DNA from 2 places in the Bacillus sp. JZ105 genome. Region 1 is predicted to be linked to the other one. Evidence: riboswitches for the same ligand, from Rfam matches in the RefSeq annotation. Region 1 holds a riboswitch; the other holds the start of a gene.
What was found. A riboswitch is a leader RNA that binds a small molecule or an ion and turns the genes downstream of it on or off. The one in region 1 is predicted to bind glycine.
Positions count from the first base shown of each region.

Region 2: linked by a shared signal. The riboswitch ahead of M1D81_RS18825 (amino acid permease) and the one ahead of gcvT (glycine cleavage system aminomethyltransferase GcvT) in region 1 are both predicted to bind glycine.

Region 1 covers NZ_CP096387.1:2,286,749-2,294,260, reverse strand. The annotation lists gene tasA (biofilm matrix protein TasA) at 1-758, shown strand, start outside; gene sinR (transcriptional regulator SinR) at 826-1,161, opposite strand; gene M1D81_RS11660 (anti-repressor SinI family protein) at 1,195-1,359, opposite strand; gene M1D81_RS11655 (YqhG family protein) at 1,542-2,339, opposite strand; gene M1D81_RS11650 (DEAD/DEAH box helicase) at 2,354-4,024, opposite strand; glycine riboswitch at 4,277-4,383, shown strand; glycine riboswitch at 4,387-4,481, shown strand; gene gcvT (glycine cleavage system aminomethyltransferase GcvT) at 4,585-5,682, shown strand; gene gcvPA (aminomethyl-transferring glycine dehydrogenase subunit GcvPA) at 5,699-7,045, shown strand; gene gcvPB (aminomethyl-transferring glycine dehydrogenase subunit GcvPB) at 7,038-7,512, shown strand, end outside.
Region 2 covers NZ_CP096387.1:3,658,872-3,666,383, forward strand. The annotation lists gene M1D81_RS18795 (beta-glucoside-specific PTS transporter subunit IIABC) at 1-325, opposite strand, end outside; gene M1D81_RS18800 (hypothetical protein) at 653-1,546, opposite strand; partial or broken gene M1D81_RS18805 (PadR family transcriptional regulator) at 1,688-2,029, shown strand; gene M1D81_RS18810 (NUDIX hydrolase) at 2,092-2,715, opposite strand; gene M1D81_RS18815 (helix-turn-helix transcriptional regulator) at 2,886-3,092, shown strand; gene M1D81_RS18820 (DUF3169 family protein) at 3,089-3,769, shown strand; gene M1D81_RS18825 (amino acid permease) at 3,817-5,163, opposite strand; glycine riboswitch at 5,328-5,407, opposite strand; gene M1D81_RS18830 (LacI family DNA-binding transcriptional regulator) at 5,663-6,682, shown strand; gene M1D81_RS18835 (MFS transporter) at 7,128-7,512, shown strand, end outside.

The sequences.
Region 1 (7,512 bases):
CTTTAGGTCTTGCATTAATTGGCGGGGGAACATGGGCGGCGTTTAATGATATTGAAAAGGCACATGCGGTCTACTCGACAGGAGAGCTGGATTTATCTGCTAAAGAGAACTCCGGCGCCATCAACCTTGCGAACTTAAAACCTGGTGATCGGATCAAGAAAGAATTTCATTTTGAAAATAAGGGATCATTAGCGATAAACCAAGTGCTGATGAGTCTTGATTATAGCCAGTTTAAAGATGGATCTTCCGCGAAGAATGGCGGTAAAAATACAGCTGAAGAATTTCTCAGCCAGTTTCAGGTGAGTGTTCTTACGGTTGGAGCCGAAGGTGGAAATGGTTATCCGAAAAACATTATTTTAGACCATGCAAACCTGCTTGACTTGCATCAATTAACGTCAAAACAAGATCAGACCGCATTTGAAAAGCTTCGTCATGCCATCGATGAGAAGTTTTTACATGAAAGTGGGAAAATTAATGTAGCAACTGTTGATGGAACAGCGGCTCCAGAGTATGACGGCATTCCAAAGAATCCGTTTGATTACGATAAAGTGGAAATGATCATTGAATTTATCAATGACCAGACGAAGGATAAAGCTGGTCACTATATCCAAAATAAATACCAAGGCGATGCGATTCAAATTGATCTTTCCTTCGAAGCGACTCAGTGGAATGGTTTAACGATCAATCCAAAAAAGCATACGGATGAAAAAGGCTACGTGAAAGAAAACGAAAAAGCACACAGCGAAGATAAAAAATAAAGCCAGTCTTTAGGCTGATATCAAGGTCTGCATAGCAATTGGAGGAGTATGCGCTAAAACGTGCGCTTTACTCCTCTTCTTGCTTTTTTCTCCAGATTTGATAATCTAAAAATTCACGAAATTGCTTTTTCGAAACCCCTGATGTCATTGCATCTCGAACTAGTTTTTCCCATTCACTATCTAATTGACCATCGTATTCGGTTTCATCTTTTTCGTTTAAAAGTGTATGAACCGAGACGTCCAGAACAGCGGAGACTTTTTCAAGAAATTGAATGGAGGGGTTTGTTTGCAAGTTTCTTTCTATTGAGCTTAAATAAGACTTCGCTACCCCAGCCTTTTCGGCCAGTTCTGATAGTGAGTAGCCTTTTTCATTGCGGTATTGTTTAATACGCTGGCCAATCAATGTCATCACCTTCCTTTCGATATTATAGCACATTCAGAAAGGTTTGATAGAATGACTTCTTACCAGAGGGGGAGACTCAGAGGACTTTTCATTTGATTTGAGGAAATGACGGACTTCTTCAACTGTTAGTCCCGCCTTGCGAGCTTCGCGTAATAATTGAACCCATTCACTGTCTAATTTGTTCGTTTTCTTTTCCATACAAATACCCTCCTAAAATACTGAATCGTGTATTTCAGGCACTTAACGCATGAAATGGAAAGACTTAGGTGGTAAGACCTCATAGTTTGCTTGCGTCATGTTTCCGCCCAATACAAACAGACAAACTTAGCTTTAGACTGATCGAAAATTGTATGTCACATAAAAGGGGAGGGGACCATGAGTCAACCTCCTCTTTTTTGCTGTAAGTAAAAAAGTCCGCCATTTTCAATCGTAAGACTGATTTTTGGTTCGTATAAAGTTTTGAGTGCTTGTCTTTCTATTTCATATTCTACAGATGTGTCTGAAGTCCCTTCATAAAATTGGTTTAAAAGTTCGGAGTCTTCCTTCCATTTTTGAACGGCCCGCACTGCCCAGTCGTCCGGCTCCTCATGGGCATAACGCTCCATAAGGCTGTAGAGCCGCTTGATTCCGCTTTCTGGCTTAATCATTGTACTCATCGTAAAGCAATAATCGGGAATTTGAGATGACAGCTCACGAGCTTCCAGCTTCTCTTGAAATTGTTCAATGACTTCTCCGCGAATGAGATGAAGTCCTAATGATAAAAGCTTATCCTTCTTCCGGTCTGCAAGGTAAGAAATTTTTACATTGAGGCCAAGCCATGGCTCAAGGGCGATCTGGTTGTTCGTGAGCGGGCTGACTCGTTCATATAGCCGGATAAAACGGCCCTGCTCTTTGACCGCCTCAAATATTTGAAATAACCGGGGGGAGCCAAAATGGATGAATTCACCACTGATCGTATCACCCGCTTTTTTTTGATCTGTGATGAAAGTCAATTGCCGCGGTTCAGGTACACCGCCAGTTTTTTCAAGCCAGTGCCAATAAAACGGACGGTTCATAATCAATTTATCCATTTCGATTGTCAGCTGTACGGTCATATGTCCTGCACTTTCTTCTAATATGCTGCATTGATTCGTCTTGAAAAAACGGAGAAGAAAGGTGTGAATGTCATGCTGCTCCATTGATCAACTCTCCTTTATGAGCCTTGCTGTCTTTTTTCTAAAAGTGGTGTTTGTGCTTCAGTTAAATAAGAAGCAAACTGGGTTAATTTCTTTTTCATGTCTCCGCCTGGTTCATGCTGGAAGAGGATTTGATGCAACTTTGTTTCGACATCTTCAATATCAATCCTCGTTAAAATATCATCTAAATCGCCTATGACGTTTTCAAACAGCTGAATTTTCTCATATAAAAGCTTTAAAATATGCTCTTCAACTGTCCCGTTTGTTGCCATATTGTAAATGTGGACATCCCGCTCTTGGCCAAGGCGGTGAATACGTCCAATTCTCTGTTCTAAACGCATCGGGTTCCACGGGAGGTCGTAGTTAATGATTTGGTTACAAAACTGAAGGTTGATCCCTTCGCCGCCAGCTTCTGTCGCAATTAACACTTGCGCCCGTTCTCTGAATAAATCTTTCATCCAATCTTTTTTGCCCCGTTTAAAGCCGCCCCGAAATGGCACAGAGCTGATGCCATTTTGCTGTAGAAACCATTGTAAATAAATTTGTGTGGCGCGGTATTCGGTGAAAATAATGACCTTCTCATTTAACTGCTGAATGAGTTTGACCACTTCAAGCGCCTTTGAGTTTTGCTCCACTTGATTGATTTTCTCCATGATTTGCGTTATAGCAGAAGATCCGAGAATATGCTTTTCTTCTTCCTGCATTTTTTTAATCGTCATATAAACTGCTTCACGGCTTGAACAGCATTCTCGTTCCAAGGTCATAATGGAAAACATATGCTTTGTATAAGACGGATTCTCTTTCAGCTTGCAGATTTCATCATACAATGCTTGTTCTGTCGGAGAGAAATCAATGGAAATCGTTTTGACATGCCGTTTTGTCCACTCGATGCCTGTGTCTTGTCTTCGGTTTCGAATCATCACTTTATTGACGAGCTGTTTTAATCGGTCATGGTCTTCAAGCTGCAAGTCCTTTTTGGCAAAGATATCTTTAAATTGATGTTCATTTCCTAGGTGGCCTGGCTTCAGAAGGGAAACAAGATTAAATATTTCTCCGATCCGGTTTTGAATAGGTGTTGCTGTCAGCAGAAGGCAGAACTTCTTATTCAGGTTCCTCACAAATTCATAGTTTTTCGTTTTATTGTTTTTCAGTTTGTGTGCTTCATCGATAATGACCATATCGTAGGCAATCGATAAAATCGTGTCTCGATGCGGCTGTCTTTTGGCTGTGTCAATGGAAGAAACGACAACGTCACACTGCTCCCACACATAGCTCTTTTTTTGTTCAACAGCATCAATATAAAATTTCGTCCGCAGTTCCTGTACCCACTGAGACACAAGGGAGGCGGGGACGAGAATGAGGATCTTTTTGGCAAGTCCTCGAATCATGTATTCTTTGATAATGAGTCCTGCTTCTACGGTTTTTCCAAGTCCCACTTCATCTGCTAGAATGGCTTTCCCATTCATTTCTTCTACGACTCTTCTGGCTACTTCGAGCTGGTGCTTTAAAGGTGTGAATGCAGGCAGGTGCGCGGGAGCTTGCAGTCCCTCGAATGAATCAATGGCTGTGACTTTTTGAACCTGCGTCGCTAAACGATACATATCCCAGTTCGCCCAAGGACCGTCTGCTGAAAGCCGCTGCTGAAATTCATTTGCCCATTCCTGATCAAAAATCGTTTGAATATTCAATGTGGTCGCCTGCCTTTCTTTCTAGTAGGATCTGATAAAATTGTTCTGGTTTTAAACGCTTCATTTTTTAAGAGGTCTCTAAAAGACAAGATATATGAATAAAAGCGAACGATATCGAAAGGTTATTTTAAAAATGTTAATGATTTTTCTGTTGCCCTTCATCCATTTCTAATGGTAGGATGTTGATAAGTGATCTAGAAAATAAGTCACCCATTTTGATAGTATGTCCAATAAATGTGAAAATATGAGCGGATGATGGTATGGGGAGAGACTTGGCGGTTATTTTGCACTGGCAGGCGCCGAAGGAGCAAGCTGAATAATTCAGTGAATCTCTCAGGCAAAAGTACTCTTACCGGACGCAACTCTGGAGAGTGTTTGCTTAAGGGTTTTAGCAAACCACCAAAGGGGAAAACGCACAATGATATTGTGCTGTAAACTTTCAGGTGCAAGGACAGAGACTTCTTTTTGATAAAAGGGAGCGCTCTGTCCTTTTTTGCTGTGATTTTTTTCTGAAAATTCAGCTTGCATTTGCACTGTAAGAAAAAAGGGGGAAACGATTGATGTTGAAACGAACACCGCTTTTTCATGCGTATGAAACGTTTGGCGCAAAAACCATTGACTTCGGGGGCTGGGAATTACCTGTCCAATTTTCTTCCATTAAAGAAGAACATGAAGCTGTTCGAACAAAAGCAGGGCTTTTTGATGTGTCTCACATGGGTGAGGTGGACGTCAAAGGTCAAGATGCCCTTCCATTTTTACAAAGGTTATTAACCAATGATGTGTCTAAGCTGACAGACGGTAAGGCACTATATACAGCCATGTGTTATGAAGATGGCGGAACGGTAGATGACCTGCTCGTCTACCAAAAAGAAAAGAATCACTATTTACTTGTCATCAATGCATCAAATATCGATAAAGATGTAGATTGGCTCTTGAAGCACCAAGGGGAGGATAACGTATTGATCAAAAATATGTCTGATCAAACCGCCTTGCTAGCGCTTCAAGGACCTCTTGCAGCTGACATCATCAAACAGGTGGCAGATGAAGAGGTGACATCGCTTAAGCCATTTACGTTTTTATCAAAAGCTGAGGTCGCAAATAAAGAAGTGCTCGTTTCCAGAACAGGCTACACAGGGGAAGATGGCTTTGAAATCTACTGCCAGTCAGAAGATGCGGTCCACCTTTGGTCCGCTTTATTAGAAGCGGGGCAGCCAAAAGGACTCATTCCATGCGGACTTGGTGCACGTGACACCTTGAGATTTGAAGCAAGACTTCCGCTTTATGGCCAGGAGCTGACAAAGGATATTTCTCCATTAGAAGGCGGCATTGGTTTTGCTGTCAAAACGGATAAAGAAGCTGATTTTATCGGAAAAGCTGCACTTAAAAAACAAAAAGAAGAGGGACTGAAGCGAAAGCTTGTCGGCATTGAAATGATTGATAAAGGGATTCCGCGTACAGATTATCCAGTCTTTTCAGGAGAAAAGCAGGTTGGGATTGTCACAACGGGCACTCAATCCCCAACATTAAAGAAAAATGTCGGGCTTGCTTTGATCGAAACCTCAGTGGCGGAGCTTGGGGCAGAGGTGGAAGTACAAGTTCGCAAAAAACGTCTAAAAGCCAAAATCGTCGCAACGCCATTTTATAAAAGAGCCAAATAACGAGGGGGAACAGAGGATGAAGCACAGGTATTTGCCGCAAACAGAGCAAGATCAAAAAGAAATGCTGGATGTCATCGGCGTTCAGTCGATTGATGAGCTATTTTCAGATATCCCAGAGAAAGTTAGATTCAAAGGAGCATACAACATCAAAGAAGCCGCATCTGAAACAGTACTTGTCAGGGAATTATCCCGACTAGCTGCAAAGAATAAGGATACAGTTTCCTATGCATCGTTTCTTGGTGCAGGTGTATATGATCATTACCAGCCTGTCATTGTCGATCATGTCATCTCACGCTCTGAATTTTATACAGCGTATACACCTTATCAGCCGGAGATTTCTCAAGGTGAATTGCAAGCGATCTTTGAATTTCAAACAATGATTGCTGAGCTGACGGGTATGGATCTTGCCAACTCCTCGATGTATGATGGCGGGACGGCACTAGCTGAAGCGGCGATGCTCGCTGCGGGACACACAAAGAAGAAAAAGGTGGTTGTTTCTGAAACGGTTCACCCTGAATCAAGAGCGGTGCTGAAAACATACGCCAAAGGACAAAACATTGAAGTTGTTGAAGTGCCTGCGAAAAAAGGGCAGACTGATCTAGCTGCATTGGAAAAGGTGGTCTGCGATGATACAGCAGCAGTTCTCGTGCAATATCCAAACTTTTTTGGTGTAGTCGAGCCCTTAAAAGACATTGAACCCATTGCACATAAAGGAAAAAGCCTGTTCATTGTCTCTAGCAATCCCCTCGCACTCGGACTATTGACGCCGCCTGGAAAACTCGGGGCAGATATTGTCGTTGGTGATGCGCAGCCGTTCGGCATCCCGGCAGCATTTGGCGGACCGCACTGCGGATATTTTGCCGTGACGAAAAAGTTGATGCGAAAAGTGCCAGGTCGTTTAGTCGGGCAGACAGAAGATGAAAATGGTGTTCGTGGATTTGTTCTGACCCTTCAAGCACGTGAGCAGCACATTCGAAGAGACAAAGCGACGTCAAATATTTGCTCTAACCAAGCATTAAATGCGTTAGCTGCTTCTGTTGCCATGACGGCACTAGGAAAAACAGGTATAAAAGACATCGCCTATCAAAACGTGCAAAAAGCCCATTATGCCAAGACGCAGGCAGAAAAATATGGACTGCAGGCGGATATAGAAGGGGCTCATTTTAATGAATTTGTGATCAAGTTACAGGAGCCTGTGAAAGAAGCCAATAAACGATTGCTTGAAAAAGGAATCATCGGCGGCTACGACTTGGGGCTAGACTACCCAGAGCTTCAGCAGCACATGCTTGTAGCCGTGACAGAGCTAAGAACAAAAGAAGAAATTGATACGTTTATCAAGGAATTGGGGGATCGCCATGAATAAACAAGATCAGCCGCTTATTTTTGAATTATCTAAAGAAGGAAGAGTAGGGTACAGCCTGCCTGATTTAGATGTACCTGAACAGGAGATCCCGTCTTTATTTGATGAGACGTACATCCGTGATGAGGATGCTGAGCTTCCTGAAGTATCTGAGCTTGATATTATGCGTCATTATACAGCATTATCAAGACGCAATCATGGGGTTGATTCCGGATTTTATCCTCTTGGCTCATGCACGATGAAATATAATCCAAAGATTAATGAAAAGGTTGCACGCTTTGCAGGGTTCTCGCAGGTTCATCCGCTACAGGAGGCAGACACTGTGCAAGGTGCATTAGAATTACTATACGATCTAGGTGAACATCTTGAAGAAATTACGGGGATGGACGCTGTGACATTACAGCCTGCGGCAGGAGCACATGGCGAGTGGACGGGACTCATGATGATCCGTGCGTATCATGAAGCAAGGG
Region 2 (7,512 bases), 1.4 Mb from region 1:
CGACAATGAAATCTAACAGAACTGTGCCTGCTTTTCTTTTTTCTTTTGGCTGGTTGGATGGCACGTCTTGGCTTAATGAGGTGCTGCCAATTAAACTAGTTACCTTTTGATACACTTCAATGACATCATTCCCAATGACTACTTGGCATTGTCCAGACATTCTGACAGCTATAACACCTGGTGTTTTTTCTAGTGCTGGTACATCTGCTTTTTTCTGATCGATTAGTGTGAAGCGAAGTCTTGTTGAACAGTGTTCAAGGTGCGCAATGTTTTCTTTGCCGCCTACATGCTGTAAAACGTCTTTGGCAACTTGTGTGTAATTCATTTTTTCTCCCCCTTTTCCCATACATGAGACCTATATTTTAGCAATAAAAAAAGGACCTAAAACGACAAATAAAAGAATTCATCGTTTTTAGATCCTGCCTGCATGACCAGTCACATGTCTAATTTATTCATATTGGATTTGTTTTTAGTATATATTGATTACATGAAAGCGTCAACATTTATTTTTCTAAAAATTATTAAGGTCTATATACCCAATTTCTCTTCTTGCTTTGTTGAAGTAACCTTCATACAATAAATATCCTTTTATCATTCACCAAAACTATTTTCATCTAAAAACCAGAAAATGACCCATCTGGTTTATCACCATCTATTTTTTCGTTTCTTCAGCCTGCTTTTTGAATGCTTCCGTTTGTTTTTGATATTCCTCTTTCGTGACAGCTTTAAATTCTATTGTACCGCCTGCCATTTTAAAAGGAAATTTAATTGATGTTGCATCTCGATCAGTTTCCCCTAAAATAAACCCCTTTTCAATTGCAGGATAAGTACTCAAATCAAACATTATCCCATCTGAAACGCCACCGGCTGTATGTTTCGTTTCTTTATATGGTTCTCCACCATCTCCTGGGACCGTTCTCATCAGAAAAGAACCTGCCCATTCAGACTGCATATACATCCGTTTTACTTTTAGAAATAGCTGGTATGAACCATCCTCCGCCGTATACAGATAACCATAAGCGCCTGTTACTTTCTTGATAAAGTTCCTTACATAATCATGGAATCTATTCTCAGAGTCCTCCATCAATTCATCATATCGGTCATGAAGGTCCTTTTGAACAGCACGTAGTTTTGTTTGATCAACTGCTTTGTATGTGATGCTTTGCTTTTCACCTTGTTTTTTCACAGAAAGATCTTTTTCATCAAGGTGAACTTTATATGTGATCGTCTCTTTCTCTTGCTTCACTTGAAATTCGTAACCGTTTTCAACAGTTTTGCCAGTTAATTTATATTTGTTAATAAATAAGTTGGGATCAAAATGTCTTTTTGGGTTTTCCTCCAAAATGGTTTCATTTAGATAACCTGTGACTTTCCCTTTTCTCTCCGTTACCTTGAACCAGTTCACTTGATCCTTTGTCTTATATACAAAGGCGTAAGAGTTGTTCAATCCACTCTTTTTTGCATTTGCTTGATATGCTATCCAGCTGACAGCACCGATGACTAGTACCGCTAACATTGCTACGATCCAGATTTTTGATCTATTCATACATACCTCCTCTGATCATTGATTTGACGGATTTTATTTTTTTATCAATAGATGTGATGCATCTCCTACAGCGATCTCTTCACCAGTGGATATCGCATATTATGTATCTAAATGATACATCTTTCAGATAGGTGTGCTGATATGAAAAAATACAATGATACGACGTATGCGATTTTAGGTATTTTAACGACTGATTGTAAATCGGGGTACGAAGTGAAGCAATTAGTTGATAGAAGCCTGCATCATTTTTGGAAAATCAGTTATGGACAAATTTACCCAGCTTTAAAGTTAATAGTCGAGGAAGGTCTTGCAGAAGTTTCACCTGCTGCTACTTCTGGCCGCTCAGACAAGCGGGAATATCATTTGACTGAAAAAGGACTGGATACGTTAAGAGAGTAGCTGGCGCAGCCGCTCGATCAGTTACCAACAGAGCGTAACGAAGTGTTATTAAAGTTATTCTTCAGTCAATATCTTTCGTTTGAAAGTAATGGACAACAAGCAGCAAAGGAACGGCTGAATACAACAAATTCCTAGAGAGCGATTCTCTAGGAATTTCTTTTTGCAACGGTCACAAAATGCTTTAATATGCGGGCTGTTAATCCCCATATGGTGTAGTTCTCGTAATCATAAAACCATTCCTCAATCGAACGGCTTCCCCAGCTGTATTTTTCACCATTCATGATTTTTTCATAAGGGAAGTCCTCTCCTGGTGTTGGCTGAACAGATACATGATGTAAGTACGGCTCATATTGGCTGAGCCATGATAGGGGCACGGTAAAAGTCTCCTCTACTTCTTCTTGATTAAAGGAGTGTTTCACCTTTTGCTCATCAATGATACCGACATATGGGTATACCACGAAGGATGGAGAAGCGATATAAGGACTAAGCTGTCCAAGGATCTCGACCGATTCTGGCGGAATGCCCAGCTCTTCATGTGTTTCTCGCAGTGCAGCTTCCTGTGCAGTTTCGCTGCCGTCAAGCTTGCCCCCAGGAAAGCTAATATCCCCCGGCTGTTTTCTCATGGTCAGCGATCGTACCTCAAATAATATATGCCATTCTCCATTTACTTGCACCAAAGGGATAAGGACTGCTGCTTTGAACGCTGTCTCTTCTCCAATGAACAATGGTTGTGATTGATGTAAGTCATTTTTTAATTGATCAATGAACACGGACATCACCTGTTTTCTGTTTCTCTTTCCTTTAGCGTATCATGGTTCACCTTTTCAATAAAGATCATCCTTCTGACAATTATTTTTATCATTTTGACAACTTTACTTGTCAAAATGAATATAATGCTTTACAATCAAGGAAAGATTTCAAACAAAATTGAGGTGACAGAATGAAAAATCGGTTAAAAGAGCTTCGTGCGCGTGATGGTTTAAACCAAACTGAGCTTGCAAAGCGTGCAAAGGTCTCTCGTCAGACTATCAGCTTAATGGAACGAGATGAGTTAATGCCGTCTCTTTTGCTTGCGGTTAAGCTTTCACGAATTTTTCAGGAACCCATTGAACGTATTTTTCTATTCGAGGAGGATGAACTTTCATGAAAACTGTATACAAAATGCTCTTAGGTGCTCTCCTTGGCTTTCTCGGCGCTTACTGTCTGCTGGCAGCCGAATTTGAGATGACACTTCTTGATGTTGCATTTGAAGCGACTCTTGTCATCAGTGGATTGACGATTTTATTGATTATTTATTGTTTTTCAGGGATTTCACGTATGAAAAAAAGAGTATCTCTTTCGGTTTCTGGAGATGAGGAGGATGAACTGGAGGCAAAGCAATATCGGACCTTTACTGATTTGACTTTAGCCAATACGGTAAGTACCATTTTTTCCATTGTTGCCATGGGTATCGCGATCGTCACCGAGCAGCCCATTTGGTTGATTCTCGTCAATGCTGCTTTATTTATCGTCTCCATTATCAGTTCATATATAGCGATATCTGTTCTAAATCTTGTCTACCCTAATCGGAACCTGCCAAATCCATCTGACAAAGATTATAGTAAAAAGCTGCTCGCCATTTCAGACGAAGGGGAAAAGCATGTGATGCTTGGCGGACTGTATCACACGTATCAAATGATGAATGTTCTATTGACCGGCGCCATGTTTATTTTGATTGTGTATTCCATTGGAGCCAACCACTCTCAGCTGTTCTCAATTATGGTGATTGGACTTGTTTTGATCATTTTGAATGCAAATTATGTGCTAAAGATTAGAAATCGTTAAATGAACAAAAGCACAGCCTCATGCAAAGGCTGTGCTTTTTCCGTTCATTATGACGCGCGGCGTTTCTTTCGTGCATAAATCAAAAATAAGAAACCAAACCAAACCGGTGTCAATAACAGCGCTGGACGTGTGGCGTCTGCGAAGAGCATGATCACGAGAATGGCTGCAAAGAGCGCAAGAACACAAATGTTCACAAAAGGGGTGAACGGTGCTTTAAAGGTAGATGCTTCATGCAATTCAGGCCGTGTTTTTTTATATTTCAAATGGCTAATTAAAATAATACTCCATACCCAAATGAAACAAATGGCACTGATTGTTGTCACAATACCAAAGGCTTGTTCGGGAATCAGCTTGCTTAAAAGAGCTCCAACTGATACCACAATCGTCGAAACAAACAGCGCATTACTTGGGACAGCATGCTTGTTCAAACGTCCGAAAGAAGCTGGACCCTGCTTTTGATGACTGAGATTATACAGAATACGGCTTGTCGAGAACATGCCGCTATTACAAGCTGATGCCGCAGATGTCAGGACGACAAAGTTGATGAGCCCTGCTGCTACTGGTATCCCAATGAGTCCAAAGATTTTCACAAAAGGGCTTTCTGATGCACTGAGCTCAGTCCATGGGTTGATACATAGTAAAACAAAGATCGCACCCACATAGAAAAATAGAATTCTTAATGGAATCTTATTAATCGCAGAAGGGATGTTTTTTTGCGGATTGGCTGTTTCTGCTGCGGACACACCGACCAGTTCAACTCCCACATACGCAAAAATCACCATCTGGAACGAGAGCAAGAAGCCTGTGACACCATTCGGGAATAACCCGCCATGAGACCATAAATTCGTTACTGTCACCGGTCCGGCATCTGTTTGAAAACCAATGATTAAAAGAACAATTCCAACCCCGATCAATAAAAGAATCGTCATTACTTTAATGAGTGCAAACCAAAATTCCATTTCTCCGAAAAGCTTTACTGTTAACAAATTCAACCCTAGTAAAATCAACAAACAAATGATGGCAGGAATCCACTGCGGGATGTCAAACCAATACTGCACATACACCCCGGCAGCAATGACATCCGCCATCGCTGTCATAATCCAGCAAAACCAATACGTCCACCCTGTAACAAAGGATGCCCACGGGCCGAGATAGTCCTCTGCAATATCGGTTAATGACTGATAGCCCGCCTTCGATAAAAGTAATTCTCCAAGTGCCCTCATGACAAAAAAGATGGCCATTCCGACAATTAAATAAGCAAAAATGATTGAAGGACCTGCCAATTGAATGGCTTTTCCAGAGCCTAAAAACAGCCCTGTTCCAATGGTTCCGCCAATGGCAATTAATTGCACATGACGGTTTGATAAATCACGTTTTAATTCTTGTTGTGCCAATGCTAACACCCTCCTACGACACGATCTTATACTGAAATAATGAACTCTTTAAAAAGTCCATAAAAAAAAGAGATTGGATGCGCTCCAATCTCACGGTCATAAAAGAATAGCAAAATAGAGAAGAGTCATACACGGCATCATCCATGCATCACAAATACAATATTTCGTACTCTTCTGTCCTTTTGCCTGAGATTGTGAACCCTTCGGCGCCGCACATACATGCGGTCTCTCCAGAAGCTGCTCCTGCTATAGTGTGACCCACAGCATTCATAGCCTTCGTTATTTAATTAAAATGTTGCTATTTCTGAATAATTTTATATTTTACGCCTCAATCAGAAACCTGTCAATGGTAATCTTTTATGACTTACGGCGTTACTCATATGTCTTCACTTCATCAATCCCCCCTGATTCATGTATAATAAATCAAAAGATGTTCGGCTCATAAATTACTCTTGATCATGAACAAAGTTAGGCAATCCATTGAAGTTGGTGAAGATAAATGAAAAAAATGAACAAACAGCGTGTCACATTACAGGAAGTCGCCAAGCATGCCGGTGTCTCGACTTCAACGGCATCACTCGTTGTTCGAAATAATCCTAGAATCTCTGAAGCCACTCGAAACAAAGTACTGCAAGCCATGGAGGACTTAGGATACGTATACGACCGCGTTGCTGCTAACATGCGGTCAAAAAGCTCAAATATCGTTGGTGTAATTGTGACGGATATTTCTAACACCTTTATTTCGGAGTTTTTAATTGGCGTACAGACCACACTTGAATCGCTGGGCTATACTGTTTTACTTGGTACAACCTTTGACAGTGTCGATAAACAGGAGCGGCTCATTTCCACCATGGTAGAGCACCGGGTGGGCGGGATTATTTTAAACCCAGCTTCGAAAAGCTCTGCTCGAACGGTCAAACAATTAAATCAAATTCGCACCCCAAAAGTACTGGCAAATCGTGAATTATCAGACGTGCAATGTGACTATGTCGGTGTTGATTATGAACAAGGTACTTGGATGGCGGTTCATCATCTTCTTCAAAAGGGACATCGCCGCATCGCTTTTTTAGGCGGCATCAAGACCTCTTCGACTTGGATTGAGCGGATGAAAGGTTTCAAAAGAGCTCATGACGAAGAGAACCTAACGATTGATGATTCTCTTATTATTGATATAGAACCTACTCGTGAAGGCGGGAAAGAAGCACTTGCCCAAGTGATGGATCAGCCTGAGCCCCCTACTGCTATTTTTTGTTTCAGTGACTTAGTCGCATTTGGGGTCATTCAAGCACTATCAGCACGGGGTATCCAGCCTGGTGAAGATATCGATGTCGTTGGGTTCGATAATGTTCCTGAAGCGGAAATGTATCATCCACCGCTCACCACTGTATCCTCCTTCCCCCGATCCATCGGGGTAAAAGCAGCGAACCTTTTATATCATAAAATGAACGAGCAGGATGAAGAGCTGCAGCGAGTGATTTTAAAACCTCAACTTCATATTAGAGAAACCTCTCCATCATGATGAAAAAGAGAATTGTGTGCAGCAATTCTTTTTTTTTATTGATGAAGTCAACAATTTCTTTGTTTTATTTTTCTTTTTTTAAATCACAAAGTCATAAACTTGACACATTTAAAATGCAGGAGTATATTTATCTCGTTGCTTCTTTTAGTATATCGTTATACCTATTTCGTCATATCATTATCTCTATCAAAAAACAGTTAAAAGTGATTTTTTATGATTCTGATCAAATCATGAAGTTTCACTTCCTAATCAAGGCTGTTATTATTTTTTTCATTTTAGTAGAACGATGTACTTGATTGAAGAACAGATGAATATTCATTATTTTTTCATCAATCACATAAGGGGTGTTGTGATGGGCTTCATATTATTCATTTTTAAGGAAACAATAACAAAGGGTATACAAAGAATTTGACCTTAAAGGGGTTTCAAATATAGGAGTGGGAACATGAAAAATCCTTATATAAAATCGTCACTTGGCATGTATTTAAATTACTTCATGCTTGGCATGATCAACATTATTGTAGCTTCCAACATGGACAGCTTATCCGAACGCTACCATGTAGATATTCCGAAAATCAGCTTGCTTGTATCGGCAATCGGAATTGGTAAACTCATTGCGCTCTTTTTCTCAGGCCGGTTAGCCGACAGCTGGGGACGTAAGCCTGTCATTATTACAGGAAATTTCCTTTACTTACTATTCTTAATCGGTATTCCAACGACAACAAGTTATACACTGGCATTTATCTTTGCGATTTCAGCAGGTATTGCCAACTCACTGCTTGATTCAGGAACCTATCCTGCTTTGTCTGAGTCATTTCCGAAAAAAGCAA